Regions from separate parts of the Alteromonas sp. ABH4_452 genome, predicted to be linked through region 3. Evidence: predicted binding sites of a transcription regulator. Region 3 holds the regulator's gene; each other region holds the start of a gene.
The links. Region 3 encodes LexA, which represses DNA repair genes until DNA is damaged. Its sites were predicted from a motif close to TACTGTATNNNNATACAGTA; they were not measured.
Positions count from the first base shown of each region.

Region 1: a site for LexA is predicted at 2,627-2,646, ahead of dinB (DNA polymerase IV). Genes of this name have one in related genera too.
Region 2: a site for LexA is predicted at 1,648-1,667, ahead of recN (DNA repair protein RecN). Genes of this name have one in related genera too.

Region 1 is NZ_CM149973.1:1,060,979-1,065,273, forward strand. It holds gene ACYX4N_RS04585 (FG-GAP repeat domain-containing protein) at 1-2,401, shown strand, start outside; gene dinB (DNA polymerase IV) at 2,679-3,752, shown strand; gene ACYX4N_RS04595 (DUF1653 domain-containing protein) at 3,803-4,051, shown strand; gene ACYX4N_RS04600 (MBL fold metallo-hydrolase) at 4,115-4,295, shown strand, end outside.
Region 2 is NZ_CM149973.1:3,353,248-3,357,542, reverse strand. It holds gene recN (DNA repair protein RecN) at 1-1,607, opposite strand, end outside; gene dps (DNA starvation/stationary phase protection protein Dps) at 2,023-2,532, opposite strand; gene nadK (NAD(+) kinase) at 2,793-3,668, opposite strand; gene ACYX4N_RS14330 (fatty acid cis/trans isomerase) at 3,759-4,295, opposite strand, start outside.
Region 3 is NZ_CM149973.1:444,115-448,409, reverse strand. It holds gene ctaD (cytochrome c oxidase subunit I) at 1-377, opposite strand, end outside; gene coxB (cytochrome c oxidase subunit II) at 388-1,551, opposite strand; gene lexA (transcriptional repressor LexA) at 2,134-2,760, opposite strand; gene ACYX4N_RS01925 (sensor domain-containing diguanylate cyclase) at 2,934-4,295, opposite strand, start outside.

The DNA of each region.
Region 1 (4,295 bases), 620 kb from region 3:
AGCCTACCGCGCTGTATTTAACGATGTGGTAGAAGTGTCAATGGTCGTCTCTGATAGCGCTAACACTGTAGAGTCAGGTCGCACTTCAATCACTCTTGCGGATGCACCGGCACAAGTAGCGTTCGAAAACTTACCTGAATCGGTGTCTCCTGGCGAATATATCGAATTTAGTGCAATTGTGTCTGACCCTGATCTTGGCGACAATCAAGGGGTTCCGACCTTAGTGTCAGCGCCTTCAGGCGCTACCATTAACGAAGATGGATTGATTTCTTGGCAAGCGCCGAGTAATCAGTTGTTTAAAACCCAACTTTACGAATTTGGTTTTTCAACGGGTGAAGAAGGTGCCGAAGTAGTCAAAACTGATGTCTCAGTGACTAATAATGACGTTCAAGAGTTAGCTCGCTCGGGTATTGAAGTGCCTAAACTGAACAATTCAATGGTAGTGGGTGATTTCGACCACGACGGTGACAATGAAGTTCTCTCCACCGATTCTGCAAATCGCGTATTTTTACTGTCTTATCAAAACGGCATCTACAACCAAACTTGGATGTACCCCTATAAAATCGAGCAAGGTGGAACAGTAAAACAAGTCCTCAGTACCGATTTTGATAACGACGATTACCCCGATATTCTAGTGATATCTGAACACGGCGTATCCGTTGTTACCGACATTGACGAAACGGCAACAACGCTTTTAACTACCGACAACTACATACATAGTGCCGTTCTCGGTGACATAGATAATGATGGTGACGATGAATTGGCCTACCTATACTCACCACGTGATTACGGCGAAGCCAGTGATATTGTGGTGGTAGACCTTAGTTCGTCCGAAACACCTTTATTTACGTTTACCGCCGAAGATACCTATGAAATTGCTCTGGGTAATGTAGATTCCGACACTCAGTTAGAGCTGGTTACTAATTCTGGTTTGGTCTATGACCTTGATTCTGGTGAAAACCAATGGTTTCTGAACTCAGGATTTGGTAGTCATCACATTGCCGTTGCCGATATAAATGGCGACGGTATTGATGAAATTGTAGGAGCTGACAGTTGGTCTTACATCTATGTGTACTCAGCACAAGACAAGTCTCAAATTACGAGTGTTGAGAATTTTAATACTTGCGACATTAGCGCAGGAAAACTGACTGACGATAGTGATCCTGTATTGCTTGTAGGGGACTGCCAATGGGGCAATGTCCACGCCATGAAGCTGTCTAGTAACACGCTCACTTCAGTATTTAGCGTTGATATGGTTGATCATGGTTCGACCTCGCTGACCCTTGGCGATGCCGACAATGATGGCCTTAACGAACTGTTATGGGGCACCGGTACTACACATTCTGGTGAAAATTTACTCGTAACGGCAGATGTCACAGCCACTTCTGCAACAATAAAAACGTCGGCAACCACATATCAACTAGATAGCTTTAGTGCGGCTGGGTGGGCAGATTTGTACCCTGGTGACGAACGTGCTGTTTTCTTCGTGCCAAGCACGGGTAGTGGTTATGACGGCTCTAAGGTCTTACTAATGGAGAACACAGGGAATTACATTACTAGTGAAGAGATTTCTTCTAACTGGGATAACTCTAGTGTTGCTGTAACTACCGATTACAACAATGACGGTGCTGGTGATTTATTCCTACCTAGTGCAGAAACCTATGATGGCGCATTCGCTGCAATGCGATTAAATGATTTCTCTATTCAATATGAGATTACAGGCGATTATTCAAATGATGTTTCAGTTATCAAGGCATTCGACTTCAATAACGATGGTTTCGATGATGCAGTGTATGTTGATGGTCGCACATTAAAAGCGGTCGACGTGAATAATCAAGTTATGTTGGCCACTTACACCATGCCTCAATATTTCCGTGATTTTGATATTGCCGCGATCAATGGCAATGTGTACGTGGCGCTTTCTCAAGGCGACGACATAACGCAATTACTCAAACCAACAACATCAGGTTTCTCTATTCAAGCAAGCGCCGATATTTCTTGCGCGCGCCTTACCTTTATTAATGCTGATAGTGACGCTGCCGCTGAACTGGCCTGTTATAATCAGAACCAATCTCTAGTTATGTATGATGTAGCTGACACCAGTTTGACCAAGACATCGGAAGTTTCGATAAATAAGGTTATTGTAGACATGGTAGCCAATCCAGCAACCGCTACTGAACAGACACTTCTTGTGACAACGGCGCATGACAATGATTGGAGTTACTACGGTGCTTCTGAACTCAGCGAAATGACGGTTGAAGGCATCAGTATTTGGAAAAGCCCTGCGTTGATTGGTCCGGCCCGCAGCCACTCTCTACACGCGAGAAAGTCTGCTGAGGGAAGCCTAGAAGTGATGATGGCAACATCTCGGGTAATGTATTGGTTAGGCAGAGTGAATTAAGTAAAACTGCTGGGGCAATTTTGATACTTGTTTTGGCGTTTACATAATTGAGCGGCGACACATCAATGTTGGTGTGTCGCCGCTTTTTGTTTAGTACTTTTATTCTGGCAACGTTCTGTAAAAAAACACGCGTTTTAACTTAAGCCATTCATGCAAAAGAGTGAGGACCAATCAATCTCGTTAATTATCAAAACGAGGTAGTGTAATTAAACGCTATTGATAATATACTGTCTTTTTGTACAGTTTCGTGTGAGCACGTTAAGAACAAAGGCAGGTAATGCGAAAAATTATCCACGTTGACATGGATTGTTTTTACGCCGCAGTAGAAATGCGCGATAACCCAGCCTTGCGCGATATTCCCATTGCTATTGGCGGCAGTGCCGACCGTCGCGGTGTTATCTCTACCTGTAATTATCCCGCCCGCAAATTTGGTGTGCGCTCGGCTATGGCAACAGCGTATGCCCTAAAATTATGTCCCAATCTCACGCTAGTAAAAGGGCGAATGGAGGTGTATGCCGCTGAGTCGCAAAAAATACGTAAAATTTTTGCAGACTATACCGACCTTATTGAACCCCTATCATTAGATGAAGCTTATTTGGACGTTACTAACAGTGAGTTTTGTGGTGGTAGCGCTACGTTAATCGCTGAAGAAATACGCGCGCGTATTCAAAACGAATTAGGTCTTACCGCTTCAGCAGGGGTCGCACCCTGCAAATTCGTGGCAAAAGTAGCCAGCGATGAAAACAAGCCTAACGGTATTTGCGTGATCACGCCTGATAAACTTGATGAGTTTGTACGGGAGATGCCGCTAAAGAAAATTCCAGGCGTGGGCAAAGTTACCATGCAAAAGCTTCAGCGCATGGGGCTGAATACGTGTAACGACGTTCGCCAGTATCCTTTTGAGCGCATTCAAAAAGAGCTGGGCAAATTCGGTAGTGTGCTATGGGAACGGGCTCATGGCATCGATGAGCGCGAGTTGTCAGTATCTCGAGAGCGCAAGTCTATAGGCGTAGAGCGCACGCTAAGCGAAGATATACACACTATCGAGCAATGCATCGACTTCTTGCCCCATTTGTTTGAAAAGCTTCAGGAGCGAATGGAAAACCATAAGAAGCGGACGGGCAAGCCTGTGCGTATTCGCACACAAGGCGTAAAGCTTAAGTTTAACGACTTTCAGCTGACCACGGTTGAACATCGTTGCGCTACGCTTGATGAAGCTTATTTTCGTACATTAATGCAGGAAGCTTTTGAACGCGCAACAGGGCGTGGCATCCGTCTTGTAGGCGTGCATATAGGCCTCGCCGCCGACCAATCAACACAACAGCTGGTTTTGCCTTTTGAGCCAATTTAATTAACACTAGCGCCTTATTCTTTGACGCAACACTTACCTTGAAGGTCACAATGGATTCAATACAACTTAAAACCCCCGGCCGTTACAAGCATTATAAAGGCAATTTATACGATGTTTACGAAGTAGCCACCCACTCAGAAGACGAGAGTAAATTAGTGGTATATCGGCCGTGTTATGGCGAAAAGGCGTTATGGGTTCGCCCTCTGGATATGTTTTTGGAGTCAGTAGAAAAAGACGGCGAGACACTCCCTCGTTTTGCTTATGTGGGTGATATCCCTAATGACGAAAAAATGATCTAATTGTGAAATTAGGTCATAGTGTAAGAGGTCTTATTTAAACAGGCTTCTTACAAGGAAATAATAATGAAAACTGCCCCTCGTTTTAGCGCCCACATTGTAGCTGCGTTCTTAGCTGCTAGTCCTTTAATTTATTCATCGGTTCATCCAGCCAATGCACAAGACAGGTTCGCCGATGTTGAAGTAAAGGCAACCGCGATAAAAGGCTCTGTGCACATGCTTACAGGCGCAGGTGGAAATATTGGCG
Region 2 (4,295 bases), 1.6 Mb from region 3:
CTCGCTAACTCATCAATACGGTCTTGCTTGGTAAGCGGTAGCATTTGAGTTTCTGTGCTTTCCCCATCAGTGAGTTTAGTGACGAACAGCTGGTTATGCGCCTGCGCAGCTACTTGTGGCAAATGCGTAACACACATTACTTGTGACTGCTTGCCCAGTTTTCGTAAAAGGCCGCCAACGATAGATGCAGTTGGCCCGCTGATACCTGTATCTACCTCATCGAAAATCATGGTAGGCGTTGCGTGATTGTCACTTGCAATTACCTGAATAGCCAGCCCTATACGCGATAATTCACCACCTGACACCACTTTTTCTAATTTGTCTGCATCCTGACCCGGGTTGGTAGAGACTTTGAACTCGACAGTATCAAGACCTGAGCTAACAGGCTTCTTAAGCTCATCGTACTGAATTTGAATATCTACTTTTGCATGAGGCATATTCATTTGTCGAATTTGAGCCTCAATGTCTTTACTTAACTTACCAGCAGCACGTTGTCTGCTTTCAGACAACCCTTTGGTCGCAGTTAGGTATGTTGCTCGCGCTTCTTCTACTTCGCCTTCAAGTGTACCTAACAGTGTTTCTTGTTCAGATAGTGAATTGAATTCAGCGGCTAGCTCTTGATGGTGTTGATATAGCCCTTCTGGCATAACGCTATGTTTACGTGCCAGCTCCATTGCCTTAGCATAGCGCGCTTCAACTTGCTGTAGACGAAGCGGGTCAATTTCTAATTGATCGCAGTAGCTACGCAGCTCTCCCGCAGCTTCTTCTACTTGAATTGCCGCGTCGTTTAATAATGCTATCATAGGCGTTAGACTTGCATCATGGGCTTCTAATTCGCCTAAGCGCTCAATGCTGCTTTGAATCACTGATAAAGCATTGCCCTCATCATTTTCATATAAGTTGTACACGCTAGTCTGCGCTTGTTCTAAAAGACTTTGACCATTGCTTAAGCGCTTGTGCTCTACTTCCAACTCTTCGAACTCGCCCTCTTCAATAGCAAATTCATCGAGCTCTTGCACCTGATAGGTTAACAGCTGAATTCTATCTTCTCGCTGCTGTGCTTGCTCTTGAAGTGTCTTTAGTGTGCGTTGCTTATCACGCCAGATTGAATGAGTTTCGGCAACTTGCGCTAACAATTCATCATGCTTAGCGTAACCGTCAACTAGATCTCTTTGATGATCTTCTTTCAACAGTTGCAGGTGTGTGTTTTGACCGTGAATGGCTAACAAATATTGGCCTAAGCCTTTTAACTGCTGAAGCGAAGCGGGGGTACCATTGATAAACGCTTTTGAACGACCTTCTTTAGAAATAACTCTGCGAATAAAGCAGCTGTTTTCATCCTCGTCTGAGGTAAGTTCATGTTCATCGAGAAAAGCTTTAGCTAACGCGTTATTGCTCAAAGAAAAGTGTGCGATGATTTCAGCTTTCGTACTTCCTTTACGCACAGCGTTTGCGTCGGCACGTTCGCCTAAGCACAAGCTTAACGCATCAATAGCAATTGATTTACCTGCGCCGGTTTCACCGGTTATTGCAGTCAACCCGTTTTCCAGTTGAACCGATAATTGTTTTACAACAGCAAAATTAGAAATAGAAAGATGCGCTAACATAACCACACTCGAATAAGTTGAACATGATGATATATACAGTAACTGATAATATATACAGTATTTTGGCTGTGTAAAGTTAAGTCGTGAAAAAATTACGCTAAAAATAAAAAGGAAGCTAATAAAGGCAGAGAAATCAATGTTATAAGTTCTGATGGTTATGTGAGGTTATGAGTAACCTGCAGAAACGAAATTAATGAGAATGCGTTTTTTACAGAAATCTATATAGTACTAATCTAAGTGAAATTCGACAGCAAAAAGCCTATCTATGAAGAAAGCTAGCAAGCCAATACGTTGACTGCTGTAACGGTTTTTTAAAACTAAACAACAAAAAGGAGAGCCTAAGCTCTCCTTCAGAATTTTAACTTCAATTAAATTGTTAACAGTCAGATAACTATCTACGATTCAATAATAATGTTTATTGCTTCAATTCACCGCTTCCAGATTCAATATGTGCGCGTACGAACCACTGAAATTGTTCTAAGTCTGCCAGCTGACCGGTGATCATATCTTCCGATACTGGGTCAATTTCACCAAGAAGCTCTAGCACCTTTCTATGGTCGCCATTTACACCATCATATACAGCATCTAGTGCTTTAAGGTGGTCAAGTACTAGACCTTTTCCTAGTTCGTAATCGTTCCAGCTGCGACCTTCAACAATGGCTTTTGGTGTGCCCTTTGGTACGCCGCCTAAGGTTGCAATACGTTCGGCAATGGTGTCTGTCATTTCGCGTACTGCATCTACCTGAGGGTCTAGCATTTCATGTACGCCAATAAAATTTGGTCCTACCACATTCCAGTGAATGTGCTTTAAGGTTAACTGTAGATCTAATAGTGCAACCAATCGCTGATCCAATACCTTAATTGTTTTGGCAGCAGCATCGTTATCCATTCCTGGGGCTGTAAATTTGATATTGGTGTTACTCATGATATCTCCTATTGAATGTAAATAAATCAGCACGATGTCAAACATCAAAAGGGGCCGAAATCTCACTAGCCCTGTGCCAACAACTTACCTAGACATTTGCAACGGGTATGCCGAAATCTGAGAGTTTTATAAGTACGCGTTTTTAATAGAGAAATAGGGAAAGATTAAAAAATCTTTATTTTTCAAGCCTGTAGCAATTAAGAAAATGCTACAGGCTAATGTAATAAATGCACATTAGAAATGATGAGAAAGGAATGAGGCTAGTAAAGCTTACTGCCCCAACCTAGCTTTTTGCGAAGTACGTTAAAATAGCTGTAACCCTTGGGGTGAACAAGATGAAGCTTGTCTACGCTTTTGTTGATGCGGATTTCATCGCCAGGCAATACGGGTAGAACAATGTGGCTATCACAACTTACCTGCAAGGAATCACTGTTTACCTTTGACACTTTCATCGATACCTGACTGTCTGCATCAACAACTATGGGGCGACTGCTCAGTGTATGAGGAAACATGGGTACTAAAGTTAGCGCATCAAGCTTTGGCATAATAATAGGGCCGCCGGCAGAAAGAGAGTATGCAGTCGAGCCTGTAGGTGTGGCGACAATCAATCCATCGCTTCGCTGACTAAATACGAATTGCTCATCGATATAAATTTCAAATTCCATCATATGAGCAACTTTACCGTGATGCAGCACCACTTCGTTTACGGCAGAGTTGTTACTTTTAAGCTTTTCGTGCCGATAAACTTCGACTTCAAGTAAGAAGCGCTCTTCAACCACGCACTCTCCATTGAAGATAAGGTCAAGCTGTTGAACGATATCATCAGGGTGGATGTCTGTTAAAAAACCAAGATTACCGCGGTTTACGCCTACAACATGGATGTCAAAACGCGCCAGTACACGGGCGGCACCAAGCATGCTGCCGTCACCACCTACTACAACGGCAAGGTCAGCCTCTTTGCCAATAGTAACAAGGTTACAGCTTTTGACGTTTTCAGTTTCAAGCTCTTCAGCAATACTTTCCTCAACTAATAGTTTGCAGCCTTTGGCTAATAAATATTCGGCAAGAATATTTAAGCTGTCATGGGTTGCAGCGTGCTGAGGTTTTCCAATTAAAGCAACGGTTTGATAGGGCATGGAATGCTAATGTCCTTTCATTTCCAATGGTCGGACATTAGCACAGGTATTTTGCAAAAGAAAAGCGTAAAACGTTACAGAGTGCAAGGTTTAGCGATCTTCTAATCGATTATAGTCGAGCAGGCCGCCTTCAATAGGGTAGTGCTCGCTAGACCACTGAATCAATTTGTCGCTAAAGGCCCAAAAATTAGGGTTTGTTCGGCGCATAGCGACATTGTCGAGCAAAGCTTGGTAATCAGCTTCACTTTTAATTGTCTTCAGCATTTCTATCGACGCATTAACGCCAGAAGCGTTGATATACCAAAACGCATCGGGATAGCTACCCAAAATTCCATGCACCAGAGTAATTGAGTCTTTAGATGGCTCGCGATTTTCTTCTTCTTCGAACAGACTGTTCACATTGTAGTGGGCACTGTTCCTAAGGGCAGTAAACACATCTATGTTATCTGAATTTTGGTCATCTTTTACCACAATCATGGTTGTTTCAGGCATCAGCGTGGCTTGCTGGGCAGGGAGCGAGTTTAAACTCGCTAGCGCTTCGTACTGCTCGGTTGATAACAAGCGTTTATTATACGTTGAGGCTTGCGGCTGAACTCTAGCTAAGTGCTTCGATAGCAATTGGTAGAG
Region 3 (4,295 bases):
TCTGGGGCACCAATCATCATGGGGATGAGCCAGTTCGCGAGACCTGTAAAGGCTGGCATTACGGCACCAAACACCATGATAAGCCCGTGCACAGTGGTCATTTGATTGAAGAAATTTGGTTCTACAATTTGTAGGCCGGGCTGAAACAGTTCAGCGCGAATAACCATGGCCATTGCGCCGCCAACCAAAAACATAATGAAGGCAAACCACAAGTAAAGTGTGCCTATGTCTTTATGGTTAGTAGTAAACAACCAGCGCGTTATTCCTTTCGGAATATGATCGTGGTGTTCATGGTCATTATGTGTATGATCACCCTGTACGTGACCACCATGAGTCGCAGAGGTATCTGGCGAAATAACTTCAGTTGCTTTGCTCATTTGTCTGCTCCTAGTTTCCGTTTGCCACAGCATTGACGTCTTTGGCTTGAACCATATCGCCAGTGTTATTACCCCACGCATTGCGCTCGTAAGTGACTACCGCAGCAATTTCTTTAAGGCTCAGCATTTTGCTAAACGCCTGCATGGCCGTACCTGCCTTACCATGAAGCACAATGTCGATGTGACCTTGCTGGTCCTCTAACGCCATCTTGCTGCCTTTAAGTGCTGGGAATACACCGGGTAAACCCTCACCATTTGGCATGTGGCACGCTGCACACGTGGCGTTGTAAACGCGCTCGCCTTCTTTCATCAATTCATCCATAGACATATTCATAGAAAGTAGGCGCTGTTCTTCTTCTTTCGCTTTACGAACAATTTCTTCCTGCTCGCCCATCCATTTATCAAATTCAGCTGGCTCTTTAGCGATAACCACAACAGGCATATAGCCATGGTCTTTTCCGCAAAGTTCTGCGCACTGTCCGCGATAAATACCAGGCTCATTGACCTTGGCCCAAGACTCGTTAATAAAGCCTGGATTTGCATCTTTTTTCACAGCAAAATCCGGGACCCACCACGAATGGATAACGTCGTCAGAGGTAATAAGAAAACGCACTTTTTTCCCAGTTGGAATAACTAACGGACGGTCAACTTCAAGCAGATAATTGTCGGTTTTTTGAAATTTGTTCTCTATTTGCTCACGCTGAGTAGCAAGCAGTGAGTAAAATTCTACGTCGCTGTCCATGTACTTGTAGTGCCACTTCCACTGTGAGCCTGTTACTAGCACAGTCATGTCAGGCTCAGACGTGTCCTCCATCGCAATAAGCGTGTTTGCCGCAGGCACAGCCATAAAGATGAGAATAAGAAAAGGTACAACGGTCCACGCTATTTCAACCTTCACGTTCTCATGAAAGTTAGCGGGCTTGGCGCCACGAGACTTTCTATGCAGATACATTGAGGCGAACATCACGCCAAAAACTACAACCGCGATACCTACACAAATGAAGAACATCAACATATGCAGATCATAGACCTGCCCACTGATGTCGGTAGCACCGCGTCTCAAATTAAGCGAAGAGGCTTCTTCACTAACTTCTTGTGCAAGAAGCAAAGGGGAGAAAAGCAAAAATGGTATTATTGAACACCACTTTGCAAAAACGGTCGTTAGTTGTTTCACTCAGCACCTCCGTAATAGCAAGACCAAAAACGCTGATTATTCTGCGCGCTGCCCTACCAAATGGTTTGCGAACGATTGACCCATCACCTCAACTTGTAAAACAAATTTAGAGTCATTGTTATTATTTTGTTAATCTCTGTATAAGAATTGCGCAATAATGTCGTGTCGTCTAGTCTTTTCTATTAAAAATTTAATGAAGAGGCTAATTTTTAACCATTTCTTGTGGCAGGCTTACGTTACAATTTTGTTGGAGAGGGTATTGGGCGTGCTCGCGGCGCTTAAAAAATCAAACGCGCATTTTGAACGGGGTGTTGATGAGGATGAAGCTTCATTTGGTCATAAAATCAACAATTAACACATCGCTCGTCCTATTTTTCAAACAAACTTTCAAATAATAAATGTGTATTAGCCAATTCATTCTCGGGCCAAATAGCACATATCTTTCGCACAATGGTGATGCCAGATTTCGTAGTTTTGAGACATACTAACAAACGCTAACCTAAGAAAATTAACTAAAATATGGTACTAAAAGGCATAAAAAAAGCGGCTAATACGCCGCTTTTGATTGAAGATGCTAAAACCTTACATCCAGTCGGCGTTTCTAATAACACCTACGGCAATACCTTCAATAGCAAAAGGCTCGCTGGCAAGGTCTACCTTAATTGGCGAAAACTCTTCGTTTTCAGCATGAAGTAAAACTTCACGACCGCGTTTCTCTAAACGCTTCACCGTAACGTCTTCATCCACCCGCGCGACCACTACCTGACCGTTGTGGACATCGGTCGTGCGATGCACAGCAAGAAGATCGCCATCCAAGATACCGATGTCCTTCATGCTCATGCCGTTTACACGAAGTAAAAAGTCTGCCTGAGGCTGAAACAAAGCAGGGTCGACCTTGTAGTGGGATTCTACATGCTCTTGCGCCAAAATTGGCTCACCAGCCGCCACGCGCCCTATTAGAGGCAAGCCTTCTTCTTCTGGTGCAGTATCCTCGAGGGGGATATTTAACTTAATACCACGCGAGGTACCAGGCAAAATTTCAATTACGCCCTTACGCGCCAATGCCTTCAAATGTTCTTCTGCTGCGTTGGCAGAACGAAAACCAAGTTGACGAGCTATTTCCGCGCGCGTAGGCGGCATTCCCGTTTCTTGCATGGTTGTTTTAATAAGTTCTAAAACTTCAGTTTGTCGAGCTGTGAGTGGGCGCATAAAAGACCTGTCTGTTCATACAGTTCCTGTAAGTATATACACCTAAAAGCAAATAACAAGCGCAAAGTCTTGAAACTATGGAGCAAGCTGCATGGGGCTAGCACCTAGTATATAAAAACTAGGGGGCTTAAGGCTGTCAAATACGTGAAACCTCGCGCAGCCTAAAGTTTTTATTACTCTAGAATAACTCGATTTCGGCCATTCTTTTTCGCCGTATATAGCAGTTTATCCGCTTTGGAAAGTAACACACTAAAGTCAAGATTCAAGCTATCCTCAGCAAAGACAGCACCAATACTTATTGTCACGAATATCGTGTCTTTCTTGTATTTAACTTCTGTTTTTTCAACAGCCTCTCGAAGTTTGTTAAATCGCCTTTCTTCGTCTCTTTTGTTGTCTGAAATTGCTACTATCGCAAACTCTTCTCCACCAAGACGTGAAACAATATCGGGCTCCACATAATATTCTTCGATGAGGTGGGCTACTGAAATTAGAGCTTGGTCTCCTGCATCATGTCCATAAGTATCGTTAACCTTTTTAAAGTGGTCTATATCGATTACCGCTACGCTCACTCTATTGCTTTGTGCAGAGAGCTGATGGCATTTATCAACAAAAGCTCGTCGATTGTACAGCCCAGTTAGCGAGTCAGTCATGGCCAGCTTACGCAACTTCTCTTCAGCTATCGCGCGTGATTCTTCCAGTTCAACCGCATAGAAAAGACCGGCTAATGCATCTAATAGAGGTTGCAAAAACTCAGCATCATCGAAGGTGTAGGGCTCGAATTTATTGGCTAAACCAATCATGCCCACCACTCTATCTTTGATCTTAATCGGTAGCCCTAAAAATCGACTAATGCGGGGGTGCCCTTGGGGCACCCCTTTTGAGTTTGGATGACTTCCTGAGGCATTACTAATCGTTACCTCACCGGTTAAAATTGTGGTACCGAAAAGGTTATCGAAACTACTGAAATACAAGTTTCGCTTTTTGTACTCGTTGTATTGCGTAAAGCTGCTGCTGTCCCAGACTATTTCAGAAATAGCATGAATAAACAGCTTCGATGCATCGCCTTCACCTTTCATTTGCCCAATGAAAGCGAACTGACTATCCGAGATATCAATAAGCTCGGGTAATACCGTTTGGCAGGCCATGGTTAAATCGTTGTTCTGGAGATAAGAGGCACGGGTTTTATTTATAAATTGAAGTAGCTGGGTTTTCTTTTTCTCATGAAGCTCACTTTCCATTCTCTGCGTGATGTCGCGATGAATACCAGCAACGCGAATAGCCTTACCCGCATTGTTAAATTCTACGGTTTTTCCGTAGGTTTCAACCCAAACCCACGCGCCGTTAGTATGTTTCATGCGAAACGTGGTATTGAAAACCTTGCTTTTACCAATGATGTGCTCGTTTAATTGCTTTTCTACTTTTACATAGTCCGCGGGGTGAATTAACTGCCTGAAAAAGCGAGAGCTGGTGTCATAGTACTCATATTCCAGACCGACGATATCACACCAACGCTTGTTTACTTGGTTTACGTCAGC